4 regions of the Streptomyces sp. Rer75 genome follow, and region 2 is predicted to be linked to each of the others. Evidence: riboswitches for the same ligand, from Rfam matches in the RefSeq annotation. Region 2 holds a riboswitch; each other region holds the start of a gene.

Region 1 (7,142 bases), 2.7 Mb from region 2:
GTCAAGACAGGCAGAGCAATCAAGGCAGTCGGGTCCGGGCCCTGGCGCTCGATCTGGCGATTCTCGCCGGGCATCTCCTCCTCTACCCCACCGGCCTCCGGCAGGAGCGTCCGCCCGCCACACCCCCACCCGACCTCCAAGGGCAACGCCCCGTGCTGCTCCTCCACGGCTTCATCGACAACCGTTCCGTCTTCGTGCTGCTGCGCCGTTCCCTCCTCCGTCACGGCCGACAGCACGTCGAGGCCCTCAACTACTCCCCGCTGACCTGCGACCTCCGCACCGCCGCCGCGCTGCTGGCCCGCCATGTCGAGGACGTCTGCGCCCGCACCGGCCACAGCCGGGTCGACATCGTGGGCCACAGCCTCGGCGGGCTGATCGCGCGTTACTACGTCCAGCGGCTGGGCGGCGATGTGCGGGTGCACTCCCTGGTCACGCTGGGCACCCCGCACTCCGGCACCCGCGTCGCGCCCTTGTTGTCCGCACATCCGCTCGTGCGTCAGATGTGCCCGGACTCCGAGGTGATAACGGAGTTGAGGCAGCCTGCCCCCGAATGCCGTACGCGTTTCGTTTCTTTCTGGAGTGATGTGGATCAGTTGATGATCCCCGCGGAAGTCGCCCGCATAGACCATCCAGATCTGATCTTTCGCAACATCCGGGTCAGCGGTGTGGGACATCTCGCTCTACCGGTTCACTCGGCCGTCGCCACCGGGATCCGGGAGGCGCTGGACGCCGCCAATGCCGCGCAGGCGGACACTTCGGGCGCGTTCTCGGTCGCCTGATACGGCCGAAAATTGCCGAACAGCCGTCGAACGCCGGACCAAGAGCGGGCGCACAGTCAACCGAAAGAGGTCCAAATGCCCTTTCCCGTGATGCCCAAAACTTGCTGAAGATTGTCGCTCCCGCGTACCGCCGGGTACAGTCGCCGCTAATTCTCCTGCAGCCGAGGCGAAAGAGAAGTTGGTTGGTGGTGAACGACCGTCACCCGTCGGGGGCAACCCCGACCGTCCCTGCTCCCGACGCCTCGTATTCCTATGACGGGGCCTACGGCCAGCAGCAGGACACAGCGCACGGTTACGCCGGGTACGACGGCTACTCCACCGGCAGCTTCGACAACCTCGGGGCCGCGTACGGTGAGGCCGCCGACCCCCTCTTCGGCTCCCTCCCAGGCAGTTACGGGGACGGCCAGGGCGACCCGCACGGCGGGCACAGCGGCCAGTACGACGCGACCCAGTGGAGCGGCGGATCCGCGTACGACACCGGCGCCTACGACACCACCGCGATGTGGGCCGCCTCCGGCTATCAGCTCCCCACCGACGTACCCACCCAACGGCAGGACGACACCGGCGGCCACTGGGACGCCGGTACCTGGGACGACACCGGTGCCTGGGACACCCACTCCCCTCAGCAGCAGTGGGAGACGGGCGTGTACGACACCTACGGGCAGTACGACACCGGCACGGGGCAGTTCGATACGGGGCAGTTCGATACCGGACAGGCCGATACGGGCCACTTCGACACGGGGCACTTCGATACGGGCCAGTTCGACACGGGGCAGTACGACACCGGGCAGTACGACACCGCCGGGCAGTACGACACCGGCGCGTACGACATCTCGGGGCAATACGAGGTCATCAGCCAGCACGCCGCGTACGACACCTCCGGCGTCGACACCGGGCAGACCCAGTTCTGGGATACCTCGGCCTACGCCACCGTCGACGAGTCGCAGTACGGCGAGTCGCCGTACGACGACGGGACGGCACCCTTCGAGCAGGCCGAGCAGGGCGAGCACGCGGAGCACGCCGCGCAGACCGCCGTCTTCGAAGCCGTGGCCGAGCCGGAACCCCACCCCGACCCCGACCTCGATCCCGAGCCCGTCGCCGACATCACGCCGCCCTCCGCAACCACCGCCACCGCCACCCGCTCCGGTGGCCGCGCCCGCCGCCGCACCGCGCCCTCCCGCCCCAAGCGCTCCGCGCTCCTCACCGTCGCCGTCCCCTCCGTCTGCGCGCTCGGCGTCACCGCCGTGGCCGCCGCCTCCGTGAGCGGCAGCATGTCCAGCGACAAGAAGGACGACACGACCACGCAGGCGGCCCCCGACGCCCAGCCCGTCAAGGCATCCGTCGCCAACAGCGAGATGGACACCCGGCTCGCCGGGGTCGACGACGGCGTCAACGACTTCCGGGAGCGCGCCAGCCGTACCCAGGAGCGGATCGACCTCAAGGAGCGCCAGGAAGCCGAGAAGAAGCGCAAGGCCGCGGAGGCGGCGCGCAAGGAGGCGATGCGCCCCAAGTTCGCGCTGCCGGTGAAGCAGCACGGGCTGAGCGCCACTTTCGGCCAGGCGGGCCTCAACTGGATGTCGCTGCATTCCGGGATCGACTTCCCGGTCAGCGAGGGCACGCCCGTCATGGCGGCGACCGACGGCACCGTGCGCACCCAGTGGAACGACGCCTTCGGCAACATGGTCATATTGACCGCTCCCGACGGCACGGAGACCTGGTACTGCCACCTCAGCAGCACCAAGATCCGCTCCGGGACCGTCAAGGCCGGGGACGTCATGGCCTACTCGGGGAGTTCCGGCAACTCCACCGGCCCGCACCTGCACTTCGAGGTGCACCCGGGCGGCGGGGAGGCAGTGGACCCGCTGCCGTGGCTGCAAAGCCACGGCATCAACCCCAACTGACCGCCCTCACCGCACAGAAGCGCAGAAGCGCAGAAGCGCACAACAACGCCAGCGTCAGAGCTTTTCGACCGGCGCGTACCGCAGCAGCAGCCGCTTCGGCTTCTCGCCGCCGAAGTCGATCGTCGCCTCCGCGTTGTCCCCGGTGCCCTTCACCGCCACCACGGTGCCGAGCCCGAACGAGTCGTGCGTCACCCGGTCCCCGATGGTCAGGGAGACCACCGGGCGGTCCTTCGCCCGCCGCGTCGCGAAACCGGACGCACCGGACGCGGAAGACCCGGACCGCGAGCGCGACGACGAGAACCCGGACGACAGCCCCGCCCCGCCGCCCGACGACATGGCACCCATCGACGCCGACGGGGTCGCGGGCCCGGTGCGCCGCCACTGCACGTACTGGTCGGGGATCTCCTCCAGGAAGCGGGACGGCGGGTTGTACGCGGGCTGGCCCCAGGCGCTGCGCATCGTCGACCGGGACAGATACAGCCGCTCGCGGGCGCGCGTGATCCCGACGTACGCCAGCCGCCGCTCCTCCTCCAGCTCCTTGGTCTGGCCGAGGGCGCGCATGTGCGGGAAGACCCCGTCCTCCATGCCGCTGAGGAACACGACCGGGAACTCCAGCCCCTTGGCCGTGTGCAGCGTCATCAGCGTGATGACCCCGGTGCCCTCCTCGTCCTCGTCGGGGATCTGGTCGGAGTCGGCGACGAGCGCGACCTGCTCCAGGAAGTCCGCGAGCGTGCCGGGGTTCTCCTCGCCCCGGTCCTGCTCGAACTCCAGGGCCACGGAGGCCAGCTCCTGGAGGTTTTCGATGCGGGTCTCGTCCTGCGGATCGGTGGACGCCTGGAGCTCGGCCAGATAGCCGGTGCGCTCCAGCACGGCTTCCAGCACGGTCGCCGGGCCCGCGCCCGACTCCACGATGGTCCGCAGCTCCTCCATGAGCGTGTTGAACCGCTTGACCGCGTTCGCCGAGCGGGCCGCCATGCCGTACGCCTCGTCGACGCGGCGCAGCGCCTGCGGGAAGGTGATCTTCTCGCGGGCGGCGAGCGCGTCGATCATCGCTTCGGCGCGGTCGCCGATGCCGCGCTTGGGCACGTTCATGATGCGGCGCAGCGGTACGGCGTCCTCGGGGTTGGCCAGCACGCGCAGGTACGCGAGGACGTCGCGGACCTCCTTGCGCTCGTAGAAGCGGACCCCGCCGACGACCTTGTACGGCAGCCCGACCCGGATGAAGATCTCTTCGAAGACACGGGACTGGGCGTTGGTGCGGTAGAAGACCGCGACGTCCCCGGCCCGGGCGTCCCCCGCGTCCGTCAGCCGGTCGATCTCGTCGGCGACGAACTGGGCCTCGTCGTGCTCGGTGTCGGCGACGTAGCCGGTGATGGTGGCGCCGGTGCCCGCCTCGGTCCACAGGTTCTTCGGTCGGCGGTTCTCGTTGCGCTCGATGACGGCGTTGGCCGCGCTCAGGATCGTCTGCGTGGAGCGGTAGTTCTGCTCCAGCAGGATCGTCCGCGCGTCCGGATAGTCCTCCTCGAACTGGAGGATGTTACGGATCGTGGCGCCCCGGAACGCGTAGATCGACTGGTCGGCGTCGCCCACGACGCACAGCTCCCCGGCCTCCTCCTCGTCCCTGCCCACCAGCTCGCGCACCAGCGTGTACTGAGCGTGGTTGGTGTCCTGGTACTCGTCGACCAGGACGTGCCGGAAGCGGCGGCGGTAGTGCTCGGCGACGTCCGGGAACGCCTGGAGCAGATTGACCGTGGTCATGATGATGTCGTCGAAGTCGAGGGCGTTGGCCTCGCGCAGCCGCGACTGGTACATCGCGTACGCCTCGGAGAGCGTCTTCTCGAAGCCGTCCGCTGCCTGACCGGCGAAGGTCTCCTCGTCGATCAGCTCGTTCTTCAGGTTGGAGATCTTGGCGCTGAACGACTTCGGCGGGAACTTCTTCGGGTCGAGATCGAGATCCCGGCACACCAGCGCCATCAGCCGCTTCGAGTCGGCCGCGTCGTAGATCGAGAACGATGAGGTGAAGCCCAGCTTCTTCGACTCGCGGCGCAGGATGCGCACGCACGCGCTGTGGAAGGTCATCACCCACATCGCGTTCGCCCGTGGGCCGACCAGCTCCTCGACCCGCTCCTTCATCTCGCCCGCCGCCTTGTTGGTGAAGGTGATGGCGAGGATCTGGCCGGGGTGCACATGGCGGGTGCCGAGCAGATACGCGATGCGGTGGGTGAGCACCCGGGTCTTGCCGGACCCGGCGCCCGCGACGATCAGCAGCGGCGAGCCGGTGTGCTCCACGGCGGCCCGCTGCTGATCGTTCAGCCCCTCCAGCAGCGCCGCCGGGTCGACGGCGGGGCGGGCCGCGCCGTCCCGGTAGTACGCCTCTCTGGTCCCGCTCGGCACCGGCGCGTCGAATGCGCCCGTGAAGAGGTGGTGCGGCACCTCCTCGCCGCCTGAACCGTCCGACCCGTCCGAACCGCCGCCGTGGCCCGGGTGTGCGGAATCCTCGGGCGGCGGGGGCTCCTCCTCCGGAGGCCCGAGGCTCGCCAGGAAGCTGTCATCAAAGAGGCTGCTCATCGCTCACCGAGTTTAGGCGGCCGCACTGACAGCCTACGCATGGATGTCACGAAACGGTTTCGGGCATATCGACCACCAGCCTTCACAGGAGCCCCACGAGTTGGCTACCGTCCTCCCCCAGGCGGCCCGTAGACCCGTCGGCGAACCGCGCCGGCCCGGGCGGCCTCCGCCGAGTCCGGTCGCGCCGCGAGGCAGCCGGAGCCGGGGACCCACAACGCAACACCGGGGTGAATCGGCCCGAGCTGCGGTACGACACGTACGGCATGTACGACGTGACGTCCCGCCCGCGCAAGGCCGTAGGGCAACCTTCCGTACCGCCCGAACCCGACAGCTAACCCGGTAGGCGGTCCACGGAAGGAGTCGCCTCCCTTGGCGTCGCACCGCAAGCCGCGGACCCGAATACCCACCGCCGCCTCCTCCACCGGGCGCCGCACGGCCGTCGGATTCACCACCGCCGCCCTCGCCTCCGTCACCCTCCTCTCCCAGACCGCGAACGCCGCCCCGGGCGATCCGAAGCCCGGCACCACGCAGTCGATCGAGGCGGTCAAGGAGAAGGTGGACACCCTCTACCACCAGGCGGAAACCGCCACCCAGCACTACAACGCCGCCAAGGAGCGCTCCGAGCAGCAGCGCACCAAGGTCAACCGGCTGCTGGACGATGTCGCCGAGAACACGGAGAAGCTCAACGAGGCGCGCCGCACGCTCGGCACCTACGCCGCGGCCCAGTACCGCAACGGCGGCATGACGTCGAGCGCCGCGAGCCTGCTGTTCTCCAACGACCCGCAGGACCTCTTCGACCAGTCGCATCTGATGAACCGGATGGCCGGTTCGCAGAAGCGGGCGGTCGACGACTTCCAGACGCAGGCGGCGAAGGCCGCCAAGGAGCGCCGCGAGGCCGCCAGGAGTCTGGAGTCGCTGACCGAGACCCAGCGAGAGCTGAAGACCAAGAAGAAGTCCGTCCAGGACAAGCTCGCGCAGGCCCGCCGGCTGCTGGCGAACCTGACCGCCAAGGAGAAGGCGCGGCTGGCGGCGATCGAGAAGAAGAAGGCCGAGGAGGCGCGGCGCAAGGCGGCCGAGCTGGCTGAAAAGCAGCGGGAGGCCGCGGCCCAGCAGAAGCAGCAGGAACAGGAGCAGCAGTCGAGCGGCGGTTCCTCTTCCGGTTCCGGAAGCAGCTCGGCAGGCTCGTCCACCGCCTCGAACAGCACCAAGGCGGCCAAGGCGATCGACTTCGCGGAGTCCCAGCTCGGCAAGCCGTACGTCTGGGGCGCGACAGGACCCAACTCCTACGACTGCTCGGGGCTCACCCAGGCCGCCTGGAAGGCCGCCGGGGTCTCACTGCCGCGCACCACGTGGGACCAGGTGAAGGTCGGTACGCGCGTCTCGACCTCCGAGCTCAAGCCCGGTGATCTCGTCTTCTTCTACGACGACATCAGCCACGTCGGGCTCTACATCGGCGACGGGATGATGATCCACGCGCCGAAGCCGGGGGACGTGGTGAAGAAGGCGCCGATCACCGAGATGCCGATCTACGGGAGCGTGCGGCCCGCGTAGCCGCAGTGCGGCTGCCCGTCCCCGCACGGGCAGCCGCTGCTCACACCGGCCGGATCACGTGCCCGGCTTGCGCCCGTACACGTACACGTCGTCGCCGTTCCGCAACAGGCTCCAGTACTTCTTCGCGTCACCGGAGCGCATGTTGACGCAGCCATGGGAGCCGGGCGGCGACCACACGCTCCCCGCGATGGAGTGGAAGGCCTGGCCGCCGTCGAAGAACTGGCTGTACGGCATGGCCACGTTGTAGATCGTCGACCAGTGGTTCTTGTTCCGCCAGTAGACCTTCTTCAGCCCGGTGCGGGTCTCGTACCTGTCCCGCCCGGTGCGCACCGGCACCGGCCCG
Region 2 (7,142 bases):
GACGAGCCGGTGGGCGGTGTCGCCCAGCAGTTCGGACGGGGCGCCCGCGAGCCCGAAGGAGAGCACGGCTCCGGCGCCGGGGTCTATCGCGGCCCGTACGACGGTGTCGACGCCGCGCGGCGCCATCCGCTGCACGACCAGGCCCAGCTCCTCGGCGGGGCCGAGATGCGCGGTCAGTTCGGCGTACGCGCGGCGCAGTTCCGCCTCGCCGCCGAGGTCGAGCCGCACCCCGCCCAGGTCGGTGCGGTGGCGCAGCTGCGGGGCGGTGGGCTTCAGCGCGACCGGGTAGCCGAGCCGCCCGGCGGCCCGTACGGCGCTGTCGGGGTCGGGCGCGGGCAGCGCGGGCAGCACGCTGACGCCGTAGCGGGCCAGCAGGCGCTGGGTGTCGGCGGCGGACAGCTCGATGCCTGCGCCGTCGGCCGCGGGGGCGTCGGGCGGCGGGATGCCCTGGTGCGGGGCTCCCTCGGGCGGGGCCAGCAGCACCTCGATGTCGGCGGCGGCCCCGGCCTCGTCGATGTCGTCGTACTCCGGCACCCGGCCGGGCTCCTCGGATTCCCGCCGCCAGCTCGCGTACCGCACGGCCTCGGCGAGCGCCCGCACCGCGCGCTCGGCGGCCGGATAGGCCGGGATCCGGCGGGTCCCGGCCGGTGGTTCGGCCGACGGTTCGGCGCCGGGCGCCGAGGCCGGGTCGCCGACGCCCGCGAGGGCCTCCGCGAGGCCGGGGATCTCCAGGTGGACCACCGCCACCGGCTTGGCCGCGCCGCGCCCGGACGCCTCGGTGGCCGCCGTGCGGACGGCCGCGGCGAGGTCCGCCGTGCGGGCGTCGCCGACCCACGGGATAGCGGTGACGACGACGGCGTCGCACTCGTCGTCGCCGAGCGCCCCGGTCAGGGCGCGGTGGAAGTCCTCGGGGGCGGCGGCCGTGGTGAGGTCGCGGGGCGGCAGCGGGCACAGCCCTTCGGTGAGGCAGGCGTCGTAGGTGAGCAGGCCGAGGGATTCGGAGTTGCCGAGGATGGCGACGCGCGGCCCGTCCGGGAGCGGCTGGGAGGCGAGCAGGACCCCGGCGTCGGCGAGCTGGGTAACGGTGTCCACGCGCAGGACGCCCGCCTGTCGCAGCAGGTCGGAGACGGTGGCGTCGGGGATGCGGGTGGTGGGCACGGCGTGCCCGGTGGGGGCGCTGCCGCTGTGCCGGGCGCCCTTGACGACCACGACGGGCTTGACGGCGGCGGTGCGCCGGGCGAGCCGGGTGAACTTGCGGGGGTTGCCGATGGATTCGAGGTACATGAGGGCGACGTCGGTCTCCGGGTCCTCGTACCAGTACTGGAGGAGGTCGTTGCCGGAGACGTCGGCGCGGTTCCCGGTGGAGATGAACGAAGAGATACCCGCCAGACCCGCGAGACCCGCAAGGCCCGCCAGCCCCGCGAGACCCGCCATCCCCTCGGTGCCGGTGGGCCGGGTGAGTCCGGTGCCGCGCCGGTGCAGCCCGGACAGCAGGGCGATGCCGATCGCGCCGGACTGGGTGAACAGCCCGATGCGGCCGGGGACGGGCAGCCGGGGTGAGAGGGAGGCGTTCAGCCGCACGCCCTCGGCGGTGTTGATGATGCCGAAGGCGTTGGGCCCGATGACGCGCATGCCGTAGGTGCGGGCCTGGCGGACCAGGTCGCGCTGGCGGTCGCGGCCCTCGGGGCCGCTCTCGGCGTACCCGGCGGAGAGGACGACGAGCCCCTGGACGCCGTGTTCGCCGCAGTCGGCGACGACGGCGGGCACCTGCGCGGCGGGGACGGCGACGACGGCCAGGTCGACCGGTCCGTCGACCTCGCGCAGGGAGCGGTGGGCCGGGACGCCGTCGGGCTCCAGGCGCGTCCAGTCCTCGGGGAAGGCGTGGTTGACGGCGTGGACCCGCCCGGTGAAGCCGCCGTCGAGGAGGTTGCGCAGCACGGTGCGGCCGACCCCGCCGGGGGCCCGGCCGGTTCCGATGACGGCGACGGAGCCGGGGGTGAGCAGCCGCTGCACGGAGCGGGCCTCGGCGCGCTGCTCACGGGCGCGCATGACGGCGAGGGAGCGGTCGGTGGGTTCGAGGTCGAATTCGAGGCGGACGACGCCGTCGTCGAAGCTGCGCTTCTGGGTGTAGCCGGCGTCCGTGAACACCTTGATCATCTTGGTGTTGGCGGGCAGCACCTCGGCGGCGAAGCGGCGGATGCCGCGCTCGCGGGCGACGGCCCCGATGTGTTCGAGGAGGGCGGAGGCCACGCCGCGGCCCTGGTGGGCGTCCTGGACCAGGAAGGCGACCTCGGCCTCGTCGGCGGGGGCCCGATCGGCGTCGCCCTCACCGGGGGGCGGGAGGTGGGCGGGCAGCCCGTCCTCGCCGATGCGGTCGTAGCGGACGGTGGCGATGAACTCGCCCCCGACGGTCGCCGCGAGGCCGACCCGGTCGACGTAGTCGTGGTGGGTGAAGCGGTGGACGTCGCGGTCGGAGAGCCGGGGGTAGGGCGCGAAGAAGCGGTAGTACTTCGACTCGTCCGAGACGTGTTCGTAGAAGCTGACCAGGCGCTGCGCGTCATCGGGCGTGATGGGGCGGATCTGCGCGGTGCCACCGTCCCTGAGCACCACGTCGGCCTCCCAGTGGGTGGGGTACGCGTGATGATCCGACGAGCTCGGCATGGGGACAGGGTACGGGCTGAAGTCCGGGACGGAGAGGTCCGCATGGCGGACACCCTTGCGTGAACGGGGGGTGTCGAGGGAAAGTCCGTATCGGACCTGTTCGGACATGACCGGACCCACTCGGGCCCGAACCCGGGCGAGACCGGACACCGTATGATCTGGTCTAGACAACAGCACCCGCAGATCTGAAGGGCAACACCATGGCTGAGCGCCGCGTCAACATCGGCTGGGCCGAGGGCCTGCACGCCCGCCCGGCGTCGATCTTCGTCCGTGCGGCGACCGCCGCCGGCGTCCCCATCACGATCGCCAAGGCGGGCGGCACCCCGGTCAACGCCGCTTCCATGCTCGCCGTGCTCGGCCTGGGCGCTCAGGGTGGCGACGAGGTCGTGCTCGCCTCCGAGGCCGACGACGCGGAGGTCGCGCTCGACCGTCTGGCGAAGCTGGTGGCCGAGGGTCTCGAGGAGCTTCCGGAGACCGTCTGATTCCGTCCGAATCGCATTTCGGCGCGGCGGGGCCGCGGTGAACCATTACGGATCACCGCGGCCCCGTTGCTTTTCCGCATCGCGAATTCCATTGAGCTATATACCGAGCGGCTGTTAATTCCGGCCGCTCGCCGTGTTTACGGAATGTTTCGAAGTTCTCACCTGGGACGCGTTTCGCAATCGGTATTCGGCCAGCGAGCGCTCGGTGTGCGCGGCGGCGAGCGCCCGCGCCCGGTCGGCGTCGCCGCGCGCGACCGCGTCCACGATCGCCCCGTGCTCCGCCCAGGACTCGATGGCGCGCACCGACGGGTCGGCGCACCCGGCCGCGCCCGGTACGGCCTGCATGACCTGCGCGGGCTGCACCGCCTGCGCGGCCTGCCGGGCCGGGTCCGCCGCGTACACCCACGCCGTCTTGCGCCGCAGCTGCACCAGCATTCCCGCCAGGCTCGGGCTGCCGGACGCCTGGGCGAGCGTCTCGTGGAACCAGTCGCCCAGCGAGCGCAGCTCGCCCAGCCGGCCGCGCTGGGCCCGCTCCTGGCCGAGCCGGACCAGACCGCGCAGCACCTTCAGATGCCCCTCGGTGCGCCGCTGGGCGGCCCTGGCGGCACCCAGCGGCTCCAGCAGGGCCCGGATGTCCAGGAGGTCGGCCGCCTCCTTCTCGGACGGCTGCGCGACGCACGCGCCGGCATGCCGCCGGGTCGTCACGAAGCCCTCGGACTCCAGGGTGCGCAGCGCCTCGCGGACGGGCACCCGGGAGACTCCGTAGCGCCGGGCGAGCAGCTCCTCGGTCAGCCGGCTGCCGGGCGGATAGGTACCGGAGATGATGTCGTCACGGATCGCCGTGCACACCGCATGTGCCGAAATCCGGCGACCGCCCTGGAGTGCGGCCGTATCCCCGTTCACTTCCGGTCCCGCATTGTCGAACCTCCGCCTCAACCCCGCGAAACGCATCCGATTGACGCGTGTTCAGCGACTCTATTCGAAGCCGCCGGGATTTCCGATGGGCGAAGGCAATTCAGGGATATTTTTTGGTCACAGTGGAGCGTCCCGGCCGGGTAACGCCGAAGGCCCCGTCCGGAGCGGACGGGGCCTTTCGACGGGGACGGCGACGGGTCAGAGGTTGACGCCGTGCGAGCGCAGGTACGACAGCGGGTCCATGTCCGAGCCGTACTCCGCGGTGGTGCGGGCCTCGAAGTGCAGGTGCGGGCCGGTGACGTTGCCGGTGGCACCGGACAGGCCGATCTGCTGGCCGGGGGTGACCTTCTCGCCGACCGAGACGCCGATCGAGGAGAGGTGGCCGTACTGGGTGTAGGTGCCGTCGTTCATCTTGATGACGACGTTGTTGCCGTAGGCGCCGCCCCAGCCCGCCTCGACGACCTCGCCCATGCCCACCGACTGCACCTCGGTGCCGGTGGAGGCCGAGAAGTCGATCCCGGTGTGGCTGCCGGAGGACCACAGGCCGCTGGACGCCGCGTAGCCGGTGGAGACGGAGGAGCCGTCGATGGGCGAGACGAACGTGTTGAGGCGCTTGCGCTCGGCCTCACGCGCGGCGCGCTCCTTGGCCTCGCGCTCCGCCTTGGCCTTCTTCGCGGCCGCCTCGGCCTTCCGCGCGGCCTCCTGGCGGGCCACGGCCTCGGCCTTCGCCTTGGCGGCGGCGGCCTCGGCGGCGCTCTCCTGGGACTGGGCCTGCGCGTCGATCTGGTCGGAGAGACCGTCGCCCATCACCATCGCCTGGCGGAGACCGGTGTCCTGGGGAGACGGCGTCTCGCCGGTCGCGGCGAGGGCCGGGCCGGCGATGCCGGCGACGACGCCCGAAGCGACCGTGGTGATGCCAGCGATGTTCGCGCCGGTGCGGACGGCGGTCTGGCTGGGACGTCGGTGCTTCCCGGCGGCACGGGTGAACGCCATGGTGTGGCGCACTCCTTTCCTTCCTTCTCGCCTACCGGGTTAGCTGACGGGTTCGGAGCAGGAAGGTCTCCTACGGGCCCCTCCCCCGGCCGGGGAAGGCGTCCGATTCACCCCAGGGACGTTTGGGTCCCCGGCTCCCCTGGCACTCGCACCAGTGGGACTCGGCGATGGCTGTCCGTGCCGCGGGCGCGGCGGGTATCCGGCGAACAGCCGCACTGACGCTAAACGGGCCGCGTTTCGATCACCAAACGGTTACGGGTTTTTGTTGTTCTCGCCACAAACCAAACGCCCCTCAAATCGGACATACGGGAGGACCCTGACGTCTCACTTGACGCCAGGGTCCTTGTACTGATGGTGCGTTGAGCCGGGCCCGGGACATGTCGGGCCCGGCGGCACGCGGTTCAGCCGGTGATGACGCGCACCTCTCCGATGCCGAGCGCCCTGACCGGCGCCTCGATCTTCGAGGCGTCACCCACGAGCACCGTCACCAGCCGGTCGGCCGGGAAGGCGCTCACGACCGCCGCGGTCGCCTCCACCGTCCCCGCCTCGGCGAGCCGGGCGTACAGCTGCGCCTGGAAGTCGTCCGGCAGGTGCTGCTCGACCTGGTCGGCGAGCGTGCCCGCCACGGCGGCGGCCGTCTCGTACTTCAGCGGGGCGACGCCGACGAGGTTCTGCACGGCGACATCGCGCTCGGCGTCCGTCAGCCCCTCCTCCTTCAGCGTCCGCAGCACCGTCCACAGGTCGTCCAGCGCCGGGCCGGTGACCTCGGTGGCCACCGAACCGCTGATCGCCAGCAGCGAGGCGCCCGCCGAGCCGCCGCCGGCCGGCGAGGGCGGCGTCGAGCGCAGCACCTGGCCGAAGGCGCGCACCCCGTAGGTGTAGCCCTTCTCCTCGCGCAGCACCCGGTCCAGCCGGGAGGTGAGGGTGCCGCCCAGGCAGTAGGTGCCGAGCACCTGCGCGGGCCAGACGCGGTCGTGCCGGTCGGCGCCGATGCGCCCGATGAGCAGCTGGGTCTGGACCGCGCCGGGCCGGTCGACGATCACCACACGGCCGGTGTCGTCGGCGATGACCGGCGGGACCGAGCGCTGCGGGGCCGGGCCTCCGGTCCAGGCGCCGAGGGTGTCGGCGAGCGCCTGGTCGAGGTCGACACCGGCCAGGTCGCCGACGACGACCGCGGTCGCGGTGGACGGCCGGACGTGCGCCTCGTAGAAGGCGCGCACCGCCGCGGCGTCGATGCCCTCGATGGTCTCCTCGGTGCCCTGGCGCGGCCGGGACATCCGCGACTCGGCCGGGAACAGCTCCTTCGCCAGGGCCATGGAGGCGCGGCGGGCCGGGTTGGCCAGCTCGTGCGGGATCTCGTCCAGCCGGTTGCGCACCAGCCGCTCGATTTCGCCGTCGGGGAAGGCGGGGGCGCGCAGCGCGTCGGCGAGCAGGCCGAGCGCCTTGGGCAGCCGGGAGACCGGCACCTCCAGGGAGACCCGGACGCCGGGGTGGTCCGCGTGGGCGTCCAGGGTGGCGCCGCAGCGCTCCAGCTCGGCGGCGAACTCCTCGGCGGTGTGCTTGTCGGTGCCCTCGGACAGGGCGCGCGCCATGATCGTGCCGACGCCGTCCAGACCGGCCGGCTCGGTGTCCAGCGGGGCGTCGAGGTTGATCTCCACGGCGACGACCTGCTGGCCGGGGCGGTGGCAGCGCAGCACGGTGAGCCCGTTGGACAGCTCAGTGCGCTCCGGCGCCGGGAAGGCCCACGGCTTGGGGGCACCCCCCTGCGGCTGCGGGTGGAAGGTCATGGTGGCGGTGACGGCGTCGCTCACTGGGCCGCCTCCCCTTCTGCGTCGGTGTCGGCGGCTTCTGCGGCGCCGGAGGACTCGTCGTCCGCGTCCTCGGCGCCCTGGACGGGCTCGTAGACCAGCACGGCCCGGTTGTCGGGGCGCAGCCGCGCCGCGGCCACGGCCCGCACCTCCTCGGCGGTGATGTCCAGCACCCGCCCCACGGCGGTCAGCGCCAGCTGCGGGTCGCCGAAGAGCACGGCGAACCGGCACAGCTCGTCGGCGCGGCCGCCGACGGTGGCCAGCCGGTCCAGCCACTCGCGCT
Region 3 (7,142 bases), 1.8 Mb from region 2:
ACTTCGTAGCGGCCCTGCGGGCGGATGAGCTGGGCTGAGGGGCTGGTCACCCGTAGCCGGTTCGGGCCCGGGGGTGGGGGCTCGCTGCGTAGGGTCGGGGCAAGGTGACCCTAGGAGTGGGAGGTAGCGGCATGGCTGGTGTGCCGGCGGGGCTGGTGGCTGCGGGTGGGTTGGTCGGGGGGTACGGGGTGGCCCGGTGGACCAAGCGGCGGCCGCTCGGTGGGGTTGCGCTGGCGGCGGCCGGGGCCGTGGCCGCCAAGGGGTGGCGGGACAAGGCCGGGAACGGGACGGCGGCTGCGCTCAGCGGGTTGTACGTGGCCGCGTTCGCCGGGTCGCATCCGCTGGCGAAGAAGGTGGGGGCGTGGCCGTCCGTCTTCGGGGTCGCCGGTGCGGTTGCCGCCGCTTCGTGGGTGTTGGCGGATCGGCGTGGGGGTGTAGGGGCGTAAGGGGGCCGGGACGGCGGATTGCCGTCCCGGCGCCGTGGCCCGGGGTCAGGCCGAGGCCGAGGTCAGGAGGTTCAGTTCCGGCTGGGTGAGCTGGAGGTCGACCGAGGCGAGCAGGGCGGGGAGCTGGGCGGGGGTGCGGGCGCTGGCTACCGGGCCGACCACGGTGGGCTGGGCGGTGAGCCAGGCCAGGGCGACGGTGGCGTGGTCGGCGTTGTGGTTGGCGGCCACGTCGTCGAGGGCGGCGAGGACCTTCTGGCCGCGCTCGGTCTCCAGGTGCTGGGCGGCGCCCGTGGAGCGGGCGCTGTCGACCGTGGTGCCGGGGCGGTACTTGCCGGTGAGGAAGCCGGACGCGAGCGCGTAGTACGGGAGCGTCGCCAGGCCGTGGCGGGCGGCGACGTCGGCCAGTTCGCCCTCGAAGGTGTCGCGCGAGACCAGGTTGTAGTGGGGCTGGAGGGCGACGTAGCGGGCCAGGTTCTCCTGGGCGGAGAAGGTGAGGGAGGCGTCGAGGCGCTTGGCGGAGATGTTGGAGGCGGCGATCTCGCGGATCTTGCCCGCCTGCACCAGCTCGTCAAGGGTGGAGACGATCTCCTCGACCGGCACCGAGGTGTCGTCGAAGTGGGTGTAGTAGAGGTCGATGTAGTCCGTGCCGAGGCGCTGGAGGGACTCGTCGAGGCCGGACTTGATGGCGGAGGCGGACAGTCCGCGGGGTTCCGGCGAGCCGGCGCCGACCTTGGTGGCGAGGACGATGTCGTCGCGGTTGCCGCGGGAGGCGAACCACTTGCCGAGGATGGTCTCGGACTCGCCGCCCTCGTTGCCGGGTGCCCAGGCGGAGTAGACGTCGGCGGTGTCGATGAAGTTGCCGCCCGCCGCCACATAGGCGTCGAGCACCTCGAAGGATTCGGCCTCGTCGGCCGTCCAGCCGAAGACATTGCCGCCCAGGGAGAGCGGGAAGACGGACAGGCTGCCGATGTTCTTACGGGTGTCATTGCGCGTCTCAGTCATGCGATATGACAACGCTGACGACCGAGGGGGGTATTCCGTCGGAGGCCGCGGACAGAGAACCGGCGGCCCTGGCGTCAAGGGGGGAGAGAGCGCCAGAGCCGCCGGAACGAGGGGCCGTCGCAGCGACGACGGCCGGATCAGGGGGTCACGGGTTCAGCCCGTGGTCGCGCAGCCAGGACAGCGGGGCGATCGGGGAGCCGCCGCCCGGCCGCACCTCCAGGTGGAGGTGGGGGCCGGTGACGTTGCCGGTGGCGCCGACGCGGCCGATGGTCTCGCCCGAGGACACCTTGCCCGAGGTGACGACCATGGACGACAGGTGGCAGTACCAGATCTCGGTGCCGTCATCGAGCTTGAGCACGATGCGGTAGCCGTACGATCCGGCCCAGCCCGCCTGGGTGATGGTGCCGCTGCCCACCGCCTTGACCGGGGTGCCGGTCGGGGCGGCGAAGTCCTGGCCGGTGTGGTCGGCGGACCAGATGTCGCCCGCCTGGCCGAAGCCCGCGGTCAGGGTGTACGAGGCGACGGGGAGGGTGAACCCCGTGGAGGTCGACGCCTTGGCGGGGCGGTCGGCGGCGGCCTTGGCGGCGGCCTCCTTCTCGGCCTCCGCCTTCGCCTTGGCCGCCTCGGCGGCCTTCTTCTTGGCGGCGGCCTCGGCCTTCTTCTGCTCCGCCAGGTCGCGGGCCTTGGCGGCGGCCTTGGCGGCGTCGTCGGCGGCGGCCTTGGCGGCGGCGCGCGCCTCGCTCTCGCGTCTGTCGTCATCCGCCGCGGTCTGCTGGCTCTCGGCCTGCCGCAGGATGCGGGTGCGCAGCGCCTCGCCCGCCTCGGTGCCGCCGGTGGTGAGGGTGGCGGCGGTGGGCTGGGCGGAGTCCTGGCCGTCGGCCATCAGGGAGCCGATTCCGGGCAGGTCCTTGGCGGCGGGCAGCTGGGCCTTGACCTCGTCGGCGACGTGGGCGAGGTCCGGCATGGAGATCGGTACGGTCGGCCGGTCCTTGGCGCTCGCCATGCCGCCCGCGCCGACCGCCGCGATGACGCCGACGCCGAGGACGGCGCTGCTGCGGGCCATGGTCCCGCCGCGCTGCTTGCCGACGCGGTGCCGGCCGCGGAGCGGAGCGATGGACTCCTCGGTGGGGTTCCACTCGTCCCAGACGGCTTCCTTGCCTACGGGCGGCTCATCCGGTTCGGCGCCGAGGCCGACCGTGGGGCGGGCGCCGGCTCCGGCGTCGAAGCCGACTCCGTACGCGGTCGCGGTGCCGGGTCCCGTACCCGACGAGCGGTACGGAGCTTCGTCCAGTACGGACCTGTTGGACGCCACCGGGGCGCACTCCTTTCCTTCCCTCTCGCCTACCGGGTTAGCTGACGGGTTCGGAGCAGGAAGGTCTCCTACGGGTCAGGTTCGACCCGATTCACCCCAAGGTGGTGGTTCCCCGGTTCCCTCGTGCTGCGCTGGTGCCGCGGCGGCTGCTGCTGCCGTGATGCGTGGTGGTGCGTGGTGCTGATGGTGGTGCTGGCGCTGCACGTACGGGATTCGGCGACGGCGCACGGTGCCGCCTCTGCGACGGCTGTGTCGACCGCGCTGCGTTATCGAACGTTAATAGAGAGCGCGACATGATTCCAAGCTCTTCTGAAGAATCCGCGCAGCTTTGGCATGAACTTAGTAACCAAGGAAGGACAGATGGGGGCGTTTCACCCCGCTTGAAAAGGGATGGTAAAAACCTCCTGCGGGCTGATCGTGTGTCAATCGTTATGCGTACGCGTCACGGTTGGCTACGGTCCGTGTCCGGAGCGGGGGGTGTGGTTCCGTTCGTTCCGGGCGGGCGCCGGACCGCGAGCAGCGCCATGTCGTCCGCGGTCTCCCCGCCCGCGTGCAGCGCGACGTCCTCCACCAGCGCGTCGAGCAGCCCGCCCGGTCCGGTGAAGCGGCGGCCGCGCAGCCGCTCCTCGGGGGCGTAGAACGTGCCGTGCCGGTCGCGGGCCTCGGTCACCCCGTCCGTGAACAGCAGCAGCGTCGCGTCCTCGGGGAACCGCAGCTCCGTCACCCGGTCGGGCCACGCGCCCAGTTCGCCCATCCCCAGCGGCAGCGCGACCGTCTCCGGCTCCAGGCGCCGCACCGCGCCGTCGCCGGGCAGCAGCAGCGGCGCCGGGTGGCCGCGGTTGATGAGGCGAAGGGTGGAGTCGCCGCGCGGGATCTCGCCGAGGACGGCGGTGGTGAACCCCTCGAACGCCTCCAGCTCGGCCCGTCGCGCGCCCTCGCGCCGCAACGCCCGCTCCAGCCGCCCCGCGAGCCCCTCCAGCGTCGCCTCCTGCTCCGCGGCCTCCCGGAAGGCGCCGATGAGGACCGCGACGACCTCCACGGCCTGGAGCCCCTTGCCGCGGACGTCCCCGACGATCAGCCGTACGCCGTGCGGGGTGTCCTGCACCGCGTACAGATCGCCGCCGATCGCTGCGTACTGCTCGGCCGCCACATAGCGCGCCGCGACGTCCAGCCCGGCGATGCGGGCGGGCGGTACGGGCAGCACGGCCCGCTGCGCGGCCTCCGCGATGCCGCGCGCCGAGGCCAGCCGCCGGTCGCCGCGGCGGACGACGCGGTTGATCACGAGCGCGAGGAGGGCGACGGTGGCCACCGTGGCGATCTCGGTCGCGGCCTGGGTCGGGTCCCGCACGCCGTGCAGCTCGGCCAGCAGGCAGACGGCGGTGAGGGCGAGGACCGTGGTGATGATGGTCCGCCGCAGCGGGAAGAGGGAGGCGGCGACCAGCGGGGCCGCGGCGAAGAAGGGGGAGGCGGTGTACGGGGCCGGGGCGGCGAGGTCGAACGCGATCCCGCCGAGCAGGAGGATGGCGGGGGTCCACGGGGCCAGCCGCCGCCCCGGCGAGGCCTGGACGGCCTCCTCGGCCGTGACGAGCCCGGCGGCCGCGCCCGAGGAGTCGGCGGCGGGCGTACGGGCGCCCGGACGAGCCCTGCTCCCTCGCACCCGCGCCACCGGCTTCTCCCGCTGTCCCTGATCCATGACCCCGTCCGTGACCCCGTCATCAGGCTTCCGGGTACCGGGCCGCCGTGCGAGTCGGTGGCGGCCATGTGGGTGCGTCAGAAGGTCTTCACGGAGGGGCGCGGATGCCGAGCGACCCCGGATGGCAAGCATCCGGGGTCGCAGGGCGAGCCGTGGCGTTCGCCGGGGCTCGGTCAGCCGCGGCCGTGGCCGTCGGCGTGGGGCTTGTCGGTTCAGGGGGTGCCGGTGGCGATGTTGGTGCAGTCGCTGCCGATGGTGATGTCACCGGAGGGGGCGAGCCCAGCGGTCGAGATGATGGCGCCGGTGGCCGTGTCGCAGTCGTTGCTCTGCACGACCGCCGTGCCGTTGGTGAAGTTGAGGCAGTTGCTGCCGACGGTGATGTCCCCCGACGGAGCGGTGGCGCCGATGCTGGAGATGGCGCCGGTGAGGGTGTCGCAGGTGTTGGTCTGGACCGTCCCGAAGGGGTTGAAGCCCCCGCCACCGCCGCCGAAACCGCCGGCACCGCCGCCGAAACCGTGGGCGGACGCCCCCGCCGCACTCCCCAGAACCAGGGCGCCTGACGCCACGGCCAGGACAGCTACCTTCTTTCCGATGTTCACTTGATTTCCTCCAGAAGAGCCAAATCCGCGGAAAAACACACGTTCCGATTGAACGGAAGGACATCCGCGACACCGGGGAGGCGCGCACGCACTTCACCCGATGGGCCCACTGTCGGATGAGTCGGACGTCACCGTATTCAGAGGTCGACGCCGAGGGCGCGGGCGTGGCGGTCGGCCGCCAGCTCCGCCGAGACCTCGTCGAGGTACACCTCGCACACCAGCCGCCCGTCCCGGGTCAGGTTGTGCTCCAGCTCCCACAACACGATCTCGTCGCCACCCGCGAGCAGGAAGGCGTGCTCGTAGAAGCGGCACCAGGTGGCGTCGGGGCCGCCGGAGCGGCGGCGCGGCTTGGGGGCGAGGGCGATGTCATGGGCGAACGCGGTCGTCAGCAGCCGCTCGGTCTCCTCCCCCGGCCGGTCGGGGTTCTCCGCGCGGCGCAGGACGCGGCGGGCGTGGTCGGCCGAATTGTCGGCCACATACGCGCGCTGGACCTCCAGGGGCTCGGGGGCCTGGAGCATCTGGTCCGGCAGCCACAGCGGTAACCCGTCCAGCTCCTCCCAGCGGGCGCCGCCGATGCAGCGGTGGACGCGGCGCTCGGCGAGCGCGAGGGCGTCCTCGTCCGCGTACAGCTCGAACTGCGGGCGGTCGTCCGGGCCGGTGTTGTGCTCCAGCTCCCACAGCAGCAGGCTGCTGCCGTCCGGCAGCAGGAAGACATGCCGGTACGTCGTGTAACCGCGCGGACCTGACGGCTCGTTGCACTGTCGGCAGGAACGCAGCTCGGACTGGTGCATCAGGGCGCTCCGCGCCCGGCTCAGCACCGCCTCGCCGATCTCGAAGCCGTTCTGCGCACGGGCCAGTAGCCCGTCCATCAGCTCGGCGGGGGTTCCCCCCACTCCTGAGTGCCCCACGTCTCTCCTCCCGCCCCCGGGTGACCGCCCTCGCGTACTTAGCGTAGCGGCGTGAACACGCGCCGCGCCTGTGGTTCCGCGAAGCAGTCGGTCGGACTTGTGCCTCACTCACTCCTGCGTCGTGGAGCCAGGATGTATCACTTGTTCGACAGGTCGAACAAGTCGGAATGTCATACTCCGGAAACTCGGCGCCACCGACGCGACACCGCCACGGGCCGCCCCAGGTATCGGTGGACGATCCCGGGCACCGCCCCTTCCCGCCCCTTCCCGCTCCTTCCCGCTCCTTCCGGGATTTCCCAAAAAGGCGGCACGCCCCGCAGTCCCCTGAATGCCTGTCATATGAGGGACGCCGTATGCCAGACGGGTGAAACAAAGGGCCCGCCCAGTGCCTTTCCTGAATGCCTTCGTTGAGTCAGGCGTCCGTGAATCCGCGGAATAACCACACGGAGGATTAAGTGAACATCGGCAAGAAGGCAGCTCTCCTGACCGCAGCGGCCGGCGCTCTGGTCTTCGTCGGCGCCGGCGCTGCGAGCGCCCACAACTTCGGCAGCGACCTGGGCGCCATTCAGACCAACACCTGCGACACGGCCACCGGCGCCATCGCCAGCACCGGCGTGGCCGCCCCGACGGGCGAGATCAACGTCGGCTCCGACTGCATCAACTTCACCAACAGCGGTGCGGTCTTCCAGAGCAACGACTGCGACACCGCCGCCGGCCCCATCGTCGCACTCGGCACCGCCGCGCCCACCGGGGACATCAACGTCGGTTCCAACTGCGCCAACATCGCGGTCGACGACTCCCAGAACTCGCTGCATCACTGATATACCCCTGCTCCCGCACAGCGGTAACACTGCGGGGCACCCGTTGGAATGGCGGCCCTGGAAGCACTCCTTCCAGGGCCGCCGCCGCATGAATGGCCGCTGACTCGTGGTGCATTCGCTGCGCCAATCGGGTACGGCACCAGCGGTTCCGGGGAGCCTCGGCCGGTCGGCGTCGTTATTCAGGTGTTCGCTGATATCGGGGAAAACTCACTTGGAGGCTCTTAGATGTACATGGGCAAAAGGACAGCGCTTCTTGTCGCGACTGTAGGTGCGCTGGTCATCGGTGGCTCGGGCGGCGCCGGCGCCGTCGGTGACAGCTCCGGCCGGGCGTCCATCCCGGGTGACGGAGGCAGCCAGCGGA
Region 4 (7,142 bases), 3.0 Mb from region 2:
ATCCGGGCCAGCGACCACGGTGACCATCTCACCGAGAACGAGGCCGCCGCGATGGCCTTCATCCTTTTGTTCGCGGGTTTCGAGACCACCGTCAATCTGATCGGCAACGGCCTCTACGCGCTGCTGCGCCATCCCGAGCAGCGGGCCCGGCTGCAACGTTCCCTGGGAGAAGGGGAAGAAGCAGAAGAAGGGGATGAGGAACTGCTCGCCACCGGCGTCGAGGAACTGCTGCGCTACGACGGCCCGGTGGAGATGGCCACCTGGCGGTTCGCCACCGAGCCGGTGACCATCGGCGGGCAGCAGATCGCCGAGGGAGAACCGGTGTTGGTGGTGCTCGCCGCCGCCGACCGCGACCCCGAGCGCTTCGCCGACCCCGACGTCCTCGACCTCTCCCGCACCGACAACCAGCACCTCGGCTACGGCCACGGCATCCATTACTGTCTGGGCGCCCCGCTGGCCCGCCTGGAGGCGCAGACCGCGCTCGCCACCCTGCTGCGCCGCATCCCCGACCTCCGGCTCGCGGTGGAGCCGGACGACCTGCGCTGGCGCGGCGGGCTCATCATGCGCGGACTGCGCACCCTTCCGGTGACCTGGGGAAAGTGACATCCGGTCAGTCATGTGACCTTGGCGTGACCTGGGATACACCGGCTTGTGATGATCGTGTGGCGTCGCTATGTTCAACCGACAAACCGAGCCCCCACACGAGAGGCGATTCGCATGCTTTCCGGGAACGGACGTCACCGCCGCCCCCGCCAGGCTCCGGCCATCGTCGTCGCGGCGGGGGTGACCGGTGCGAGCTTCGCCCTTCCGCTCCTCGGAGCGACCGGCGCCCAGGCCGCCCCCGCCTCCACGTGGGACCAGGTCGCCGAGTGCGAGAGCGCCGGGATGTGGAGCGCCAACGAGGGCAACGGCTTCTACGGCGGCCTTCAGCTGACCCTCGACATGTGGAAGAAGTACGGCGGCACCAGCTACGCCCCGCGCCCCGACCTCGCCAGCCGCTCCCAGCAGATAGCCGTCGCCGAGTCGATCCTCGGCGACCGCGGCCCGGACGCCTGGCCCAGCTGCGCGCTGAACGCCGGGCTGACCGACGGCGGCGACGCCCCGGACGTGAACCCCGGCAGCACGGCACGCCCCTCCCAGCAGGGCGACGCGGAGCGCGAGGACCGTGACGGATCCGACGCCCGGGACCGTGGCGATGCGGCCGGCGAGGCGCCGGACGCATCGGAGCCCTCCGACGCGTCCACCGAGCCGGAGCGGCCCCAGGACCCGGCCACGCCGGGCGACTCGGACGAGGCGGACGGCCCGGGCGACGACGCGCCCTCACCGTCCCCCTCCTCCAGCGCGCCTTCTTCCGGCGCGCCCGACCCCTCGCCGACCCCCTCCTCCACCGAGGGCGGCTCCGAAGGCTCCTCCGGCAAGCACCGGGGCGAACGGGACGCGGGGGAGCGGCCGAGCGACCATGCCTCGCGCGGCGGTGCCGGCAGGGCCGAAAACCCCACGGATGGCGGCTACACAGTGCGTCCGGGTGACAACCTTTCAGCAATCGCCGAAAAGCAGGAATTGGGCGCCGATTGGCGTCGGCTCTACGAGTCCAACGAAAACCTCATCGGAACCGACCCAAATCTCATTCTTCCTGGTCAGCGGCTTGATCTCACCATCAGGAGCCAGTAGTTCGGGGTGATTTGCCCGGTCTGGCGCCGGTGAGACATACCTCTCGTCACATTTTCCGGGGCGTCCGAGGTGTCCGGTCTCTCCGCACCCGGCCCCACCTGCGCCGATGTGGGCCGGGTGAGATCGATAACAGCCCTCTTCGCTGCGATAAGGGTGTTTGAACGTTTCCCGGAGGTGTGTTTAACGTCTTTCCGCTCGCCACCGCGAGCACCGTCGACCGTCACGCCGAGTCCTGCCGGCGGTCGTCCGGTACCGACGCGCCAGCGCCGAAGGCAGGAGCGGGGGACCCAAGGTAAGTGCCGGGAGGCCAGCGGAATCGGCCGAGCGGCTAGGGGTGAAGCAGGGTGCGGACCCCCGCACCCAGCCGGGCAACTCACGCCCGAACCCGACAGCTCACCTCGTAGGCGTCGGTGAGGAAACGAACGAACATGTCCAACGCTCAGGGCAAGCACCGTCGTCCTTCCAAGGCCACTCGTATCGCCGCGCTCGCCGGCCTCGCCGGAGCCGCTGTGGCCACTCCGCTCATCGGTGCGACGTCCGCCTCTGCCGCCACCACGTCCCAGTGGGACCAGGTCGCGCAGTGCGAGTCCGGCGGCAACTGGTCGATCAACACCGGCAACGGTTACTACGGCGGCCTTCAGTTCTCCTCCTCCACCTGGGCCGCGTACGGCGGTACCGCCTTCGCACCCACCGCCGACAAGGCCGGCAAGGCCCAGCAGATCCAGGTGGCCGAGAAGGTCCTGGCCAGCCAGGGCAAGGGCGCCTGGCCGGTCTGCGGCAAGGGCCTGACCAGCGGCGGCGCCCCGTCCGCCCCGGCCCCGTCCACCCCGTCGCAGAGCCAGTCCGACTCCTCGCAGTCGGCCCCGTCCGCCAAGCCGAAGGCCGCGCCCCGCAGCGCGCCCGAGCACGCCGCGCGTGACGAGGCCCGCGGCCCGATCAAGAAGGGCGACGGCGAGTACAAGGTCAAGTCCGGTGACACCCTTGGCAAGATCGCCAAGGCGGAGGACGTCAAGGGCGGCTGGAAGAAGCTCTTCGAGCTGAACAAGAACATCATCCAGAAGGCCGACCTGATCTTCCCCGGCCAGCAGCTCCACCTGAGCTGATCAGCCACACCGTAGTCAACGAGCCCCGGCTGGGTGCGCCGCCCCCACGGTGCACCCCGCCGGGGCTTCGGTGCGGTTAGGCTCATGCTGCTACCGCAGACACATACGAAGGAGAACCTCGTGCCGTCCATCGACGTCGTCGTAGCTCGCGAGATCCTCGACTCGCGAGGCAACCCCACGGTCGAGGTCGAGGTCGGCCTCGACGACGGCAGCACCGGCCGTGCCGCCGTCCCGTCCGGCGCCTCCACCGGCGCCTTCGAGGCCCTCGAACTCCGTGACGGCGACAAGAACCGCTATGGCGGCAAGGGCGTGGAGAAGGCCGTCCTCGCCGTCATCGAGCAGATCGGCCCCGAGCTGGTCGGTTATGACGCCACCGAGCAGCGCCTGATCGACCAGGCGATGTTCGATCTGGATGCCACTCCGGACAAGTCCTCGCTCGGCGCCAACGCCATCCTCGGCGTCTCCCTCGCCGTGGCGCACGCCGCCTCCGAGGCGTCCGACCTGCCCCTCTTCCGTTACCTCGGCGGCCCGAACGCGCACCTGCTGCCGGTCCCGATGATGAACATCCTCAACGGCGGCTCGCACGCCGACTCCAATGTGGACATCCAGGAGTTCATGATCGCGCCGGTCGGCGCGGAGTCCTTCTCCGAGGCCCTGCGCTGGGGTGCCGAGGTCTACCACACCCTGAAGGGCGTGCTGAAGGAGCGCGGCCTGTCGACCGGTCTCGGTGACGAGGGCGGCTTCGCGCCGAACCTCGACTCCAACCGGGACGCCCTGGACCTCATCGTCGAGGCCATCAAGAAGGCCGGCTACCAGCCCGGCCAGGACATCGCGCTCGCGCTCGACGTCGCCGCCTCCGAGTTCCACAAGGACGGCGTCTACCAGTTCGAGGGCAAGGCCCGCACCGCGTCCGAGATGACCGCGTACTACGCCGAGCTGGTCGAGGCGTACCCGCTGGTCTCCATCGAGGACCCGCTGAACGAGGAGGACTGGGACGGCTGGAAGACGATCACCGAGCAGCTCGGTGACAAGGTCCAGCTGGTCGGCGACGACCTGTTCGTGACCAACCCCGAGCGGCTGGCCCGCGGCATCGAGAACGACACCGCGAACGCCCTGCTGGTCAAGGTCAACCAGATCGGCTCGCTGACCGAGACCCTCGACGCCGTCGAGCTGGCCCAGCGCAACGGCTTCAAGTGCATGATGTCGCACCGCTCCGGTGAGACCGAGGACGTCACGATCGCCGACCTGGCCGTCGCCACCAACTGCGGCCAGATCAAGACCGGCGCCCCGGCCCGCTCCGAGCGGGTGGCCAAGTACAACCAGCTGCTGCGCATCGAGGAGATCCTCGACGACGCCGCGGTGTACGCGGGCCGCTCCGCCTTCCCGCGCTTCAAGGGCTGACCGCTTCTCGATCCTCGAGGAGCGGACACGTCTGACGCATGTCCCCGGCCGCGGTCCCGTACCGTGGGCCGGGGACGGCGTTACTTAAGCGAAGTCATCACCGGGGAGGCGACGTGCCGGCGGATCGGTTCTCCACCGCGACCAGGCTCAAGGCGCTCGGCGAACACGCCGCCGCCCGGGTCTACCGTGCCCGGATCAAGCGCCGCCGCAGCCGGCTCACCGGCCGGGCCGCCCTCCTCGCACTGGTCGTCTGCTCCCTGGTGGTCGCGCTGGCCTATCCCATGCGGCAGTACATCTCCCAGCGCTCGGAGATCGCCGACCAGCGGCGCCAGGCCCAGCGCGAGCGCGCCGAGGTGGCCAAGCTGCGCGAGCAGAAGGCCCGGTTGCGCGACCCCGCGTACATCGAGCGGCAGGCCCGCGAGCACCTGCACTATCTGATGCCCGGCGAGACCGGCTTCAGCATGGTGGACCCCGGCGCCCGGGCCGAGCGCTCCACCGACCGGGGCGCGGCCGACCGCCCCTGGTACACCGACCTCTGGGACGCCGTGGACACGGCGGACACGCCGAAGGCGGCCGCCGCCGCGGACCGCTGACGCGCCGCGCCCGGCGCTCGTTACGGTCGCACCCGGCCCGATACCGATCGAAGAGAACTTTCCCCTCATGGACACGCCCCCTCCGCAGACGGAGCCCACCGCGCCCACCGACGCGGACATCGCCGCCGTCAAGGAGCAGCTGAACCGCCTCCCGCGGGGCCTGCGCGCCGTCGCGCACCGCTGCCCCTGCGGCAACCCCGATGTCGTCGAGACCGCGCCGCGCCTCGAGGACGGCACGCCGTTCCCCACCACGTACTACCTGACCTGCCCGCGCGCCGCGTCCGCGATCGGCACGCTGGAGGCCGAGGGCGTGATGAAGGAGATGACGGCCCGGCTGGGCGAGGACCCCGAGCTCGCCGCCGCCTACCGCGCCGCCCACGAGGACTACATCGCGCGCCGCGACGCCATCGAGGTGCTGGAGGGCTTCCCGAGCGCGGGTGGCATGCCGGACCGGGTGAAGTGCCTGCACGTCCTGGTCGGCCACTCCCTCGCGGCCGGTCCCGGGGTCAATCCGCTCGGCGACGAGGCGATCGCGCTGCTGCCCGAGTGGTGGCGCAAGGGCCCGTGCGTCAGCCCCTGCGGAGCCGTCGGGGCGGAGCGGGAGGAGACCGCATGACCCGCGTCGCGGCCGTGGACTGCGGCACCAATTCGATCCGGCTGCTGGTCGCCGACGCCGACCCGGCCACGGGTGAGCTGACCGAGCTGGACCGCCGGATGACGATCGTCCGGCTGGGCCAGGGCGTGGACCGCACCGGGCGGCTGGCCCCCGAGGCGCTGGAGCGCACCTTCGCCGCGTGCCGGGAGTACGCGGAGGTCATACGCGAGCTGGGCGCCGAGCGCGTCCGCTTCGTCGCCACCTCGGCCTCGCGGGACGCCGAGAACCGCGAGGAGTTCGTGCGCGGCGTCGTGGACATCCTCGGCGTCGAGCCCGAGGTGATCACCGGCGATCAGGAGGCGGCGTTCTCCTTCACCGGGGCGACCAAGGAGCTGACCGGCCATGAGCATCTGAGCGGTCCGTTCCTGGTGGTGGACATCGGCGGCGGCTCGACCGAGTTCGTCAGCGGCGACGACGGGGTGCGGGCGGCCCGCAGCGTCGACATCGGCTGTGTGCGGCTGACGGAGCGCCATCTCGTCGTGGACGGCCAGGTCGCCGAGGTGCCGACGGAGGATCAGATCTCGGCCGTCAGGGCGGACATCGAACGGGCGCTGGACCTCGCCGAGGAGACGGTGCCGCTCACCGGCGGCTGCCGCCCCGGTGAGGGCGGCCACACCCTGGTCGGGCTGGCCGGTACGGTCACCACCGTCGCCGCCATCGCGCTGGGGCTCACGGAGTACGACCCGGCCGCGATCCACCACGCCCGGGTCCACGCCGGCCAGGTCGGCGAGATCACGGCCAAGCTGCTGACCTCGACCCACGCGGAGCGGGCGGCGATCGGGGCGATGCATCCGGGCCGGGTCGACGTGATCACCGCGGGCGCCCTGGTGCTGCTGTCGATCATGAATCGGACCGGTGCGGAGGAGGTCGTCGTGAGCGAACACGACATCCTCGACGGCATCGCCTGGAGCATCGCCTGAGCGGGTTCGCTATCGTCTGAGCGGCTGTGGAGGGCCCTTCGGGGGCCTTCCACGGACCGCCGCAAAAAGAGTTCGTGAAACTCTTCACATGAAAAAGGTGCCTGGTGGCCGCCTTCCGGGCCGCCTCGGGGCCGCTATTGGTGACGGTGTTCATCAACTCGGGCCCGATCATGGCCGATCGGCCCGCTCCCCGGGCCGCCCGGGAACCCCGTGGTCTACTCACGCGTTCAACGGCTATCGCTGCTCAGCGGGGCTGGGAACGTCTTGATCCGGTTCCCGGTTCCCCCGCGGCGCTATGGCGTCCGTCACGGGGGCGGCGGAGTGTAGCAGATACCCCCACATTGCTTGTGAAGGGGCTCACGAGGTCCCCCTCGGGGGGTGCTGGATACTCGAATCATGAGCACCACGGAGCGTCCCAGGATCCTCGTTGTAGGCGGTGGGTACGTAGGCCTGTACGCGGCGCGCCGCATCCTCAAGAAGATGCGGTACGGCGAGGCGACTGTCACGGTCGTCGACCCCCGCTCGTACATGACGTACCAGCCCTTCCTCCCCGAAGCTGCGGCCGGCAGCATCTCTCCGCGCCACGTCGTGGTTCCGCTGCGGCGTGTGCTCCCCAAGGCGGAGGTCCTCACCGGCCGGGTGTCGAACATCGACCAGGACCGCAAGGTCGCCGTCGTCCAGCCGCTCGTCGGCGAGTCGTACGAGCTGCCCTTCGACTACCTCGTCATCGCGATGGGCGCGGTCTCCCGCACCTTCCCGATCCCCGGCCTGGCCGAGAACGGCATCGGGATGAAGGGCA

The links. Region 2 has a riboswitch for cyclic di-AMP ahead of HYQ63_RS31330 (M23 family metallopeptidase). Riboswitches for the same ligand answer to the same signal wherever they lie in the genome.
Positions count from the first base shown of each region.
Region 1: it holds a riboswitch for cyclic di-AMP, as region 2 does, so the genes downstream of both, HYQ63_RS18985 (C40 family peptidase) here and HYQ63_RS31330 (M23 family metallopeptidase) in region 2, are expected to answer to the same signal.
Region 3: it holds a riboswitch for cyclic di-AMP, as region 2 does, so the genes downstream of both, HYQ63_RS23360 (M23 family metallopeptidase) here and HYQ63_RS31330 (M23 family metallopeptidase) in region 2, are expected to answer to the same signal.
Region 4: it holds a riboswitch for cyclic di-AMP, as region 2 does, so the genes downstream of both, HYQ63_RS17990 (transglycosylase family protein) here and HYQ63_RS31330 (M23 family metallopeptidase) in region 2, are expected to answer to the same signal.

Region 1 covers NZ_CP058693.1:4,533,183-4,540,324, forward strand. The annotation lists gene HYQ63_RS18970 (triacylglycerol lipase) at 1-779, shown strand, start outside; gene HYQ63_RS18975 (M23 family metallopeptidase) at 968-2,680, shown strand; gene pcrA (DNA helicase PcrA) at 2,735-5,248, opposite strand; cyclic di-AMP (ydaO/yuaA leader) riboswitch at 5,406-5,610, shown strand; gene HYQ63_RS18985 (C40 family peptidase) at 5,618-6,799, shown strand; gene HYQ63_RS18990 (L,D-transpeptidase) at 6,854-7,142, opposite strand, start outside.
Region 2 covers NZ_CP058693.1:7,279,524-7,286,665, reverse strand. The annotation lists gene HYQ63_RS31345 (bifunctional GNAT family N-acetyltransferase/acetate--CoA ligase family protein) at 1-2,661, opposite strand, end outside; gene HYQ63_RS31340 (HPr family phosphocarrier protein) at 2,862-3,143, shown strand; gene HYQ63_RS31335 (GntR family transcriptional regulator) at 3,258-4,046, opposite strand; gene HYQ63_RS31330 (M23 family metallopeptidase) at 4,257-5,051, opposite strand; cyclic di-AMP (ydaO/yuaA leader) riboswitch at 5,066-5,228, opposite strand; gene HYQ63_RS31325 (M16 family metallopeptidase) at 5,453-6,838, opposite strand; gene HYQ63_RS31320 (pitrilysin family protein) at 6,859-7,142, opposite strand, start outside.
Region 3 covers NZ_CP058693.1:5,455,167-5,462,308, reverse strand. The annotation lists gene HYQ63_RS23375 (DUF397 domain-containing protein) at 1-38, shown strand, start outside; gene HYQ63_RS23370 (hypothetical protein) at 132-446, shown strand; gene HYQ63_RS23365 (aldo/keto reductase) at 492-1,448, opposite strand; gene HYQ63_RS23360 (M23 family metallopeptidase) at 1,594-2,760, opposite strand; cyclic di-AMP (ydaO/yuaA leader) riboswitch at 2,772-2,915, opposite strand; gene HYQ63_RS23355 (PP2C family protein-serine/threonine phosphatase) at 3,203-4,453, opposite strand; gene HYQ63_RS23350 (hypothetical protein) at 4,666-5,052, opposite strand; gene HYQ63_RS23345 (DUF6227 family protein) at 5,190-5,960, opposite strand; gene HYQ63_RS23340 (hypothetical protein) at 6,416-6,781, shown strand.
Region 4 covers NZ_CP058693.1:4,321,861-4,329,002, reverse strand. The annotation lists gene HYQ63_RS18000 (cytochrome P450) at 1-603, shown strand, start outside; gene HYQ63_RS17995 (transglycosylase family protein) at 718-1,671, shown strand; cyclic di-AMP (ydaO/yuaA leader) riboswitch at 1,926-2,093, shown strand; gene HYQ63_RS17990 (transglycosylase family protein) at 2,100-2,774, shown strand; gene eno (phosphopyruvate hydratase) at 2,859-4,175, shown strand; gene HYQ63_RS17980 (septum formation initiator family protein) at 4,289-4,768, shown strand; gene HYQ63_RS17975 (DUF501 domain-containing protein) at 4,836-5,384, shown strand; gene HYQ63_RS17970 (Ppx/GppA phosphatase family protein) at 5,381-6,343, shown strand; gene HYQ63_RS17965 (NAD(P)/FAD-dependent oxidoreductase) at 6,740-7,142, shown strand, end outside.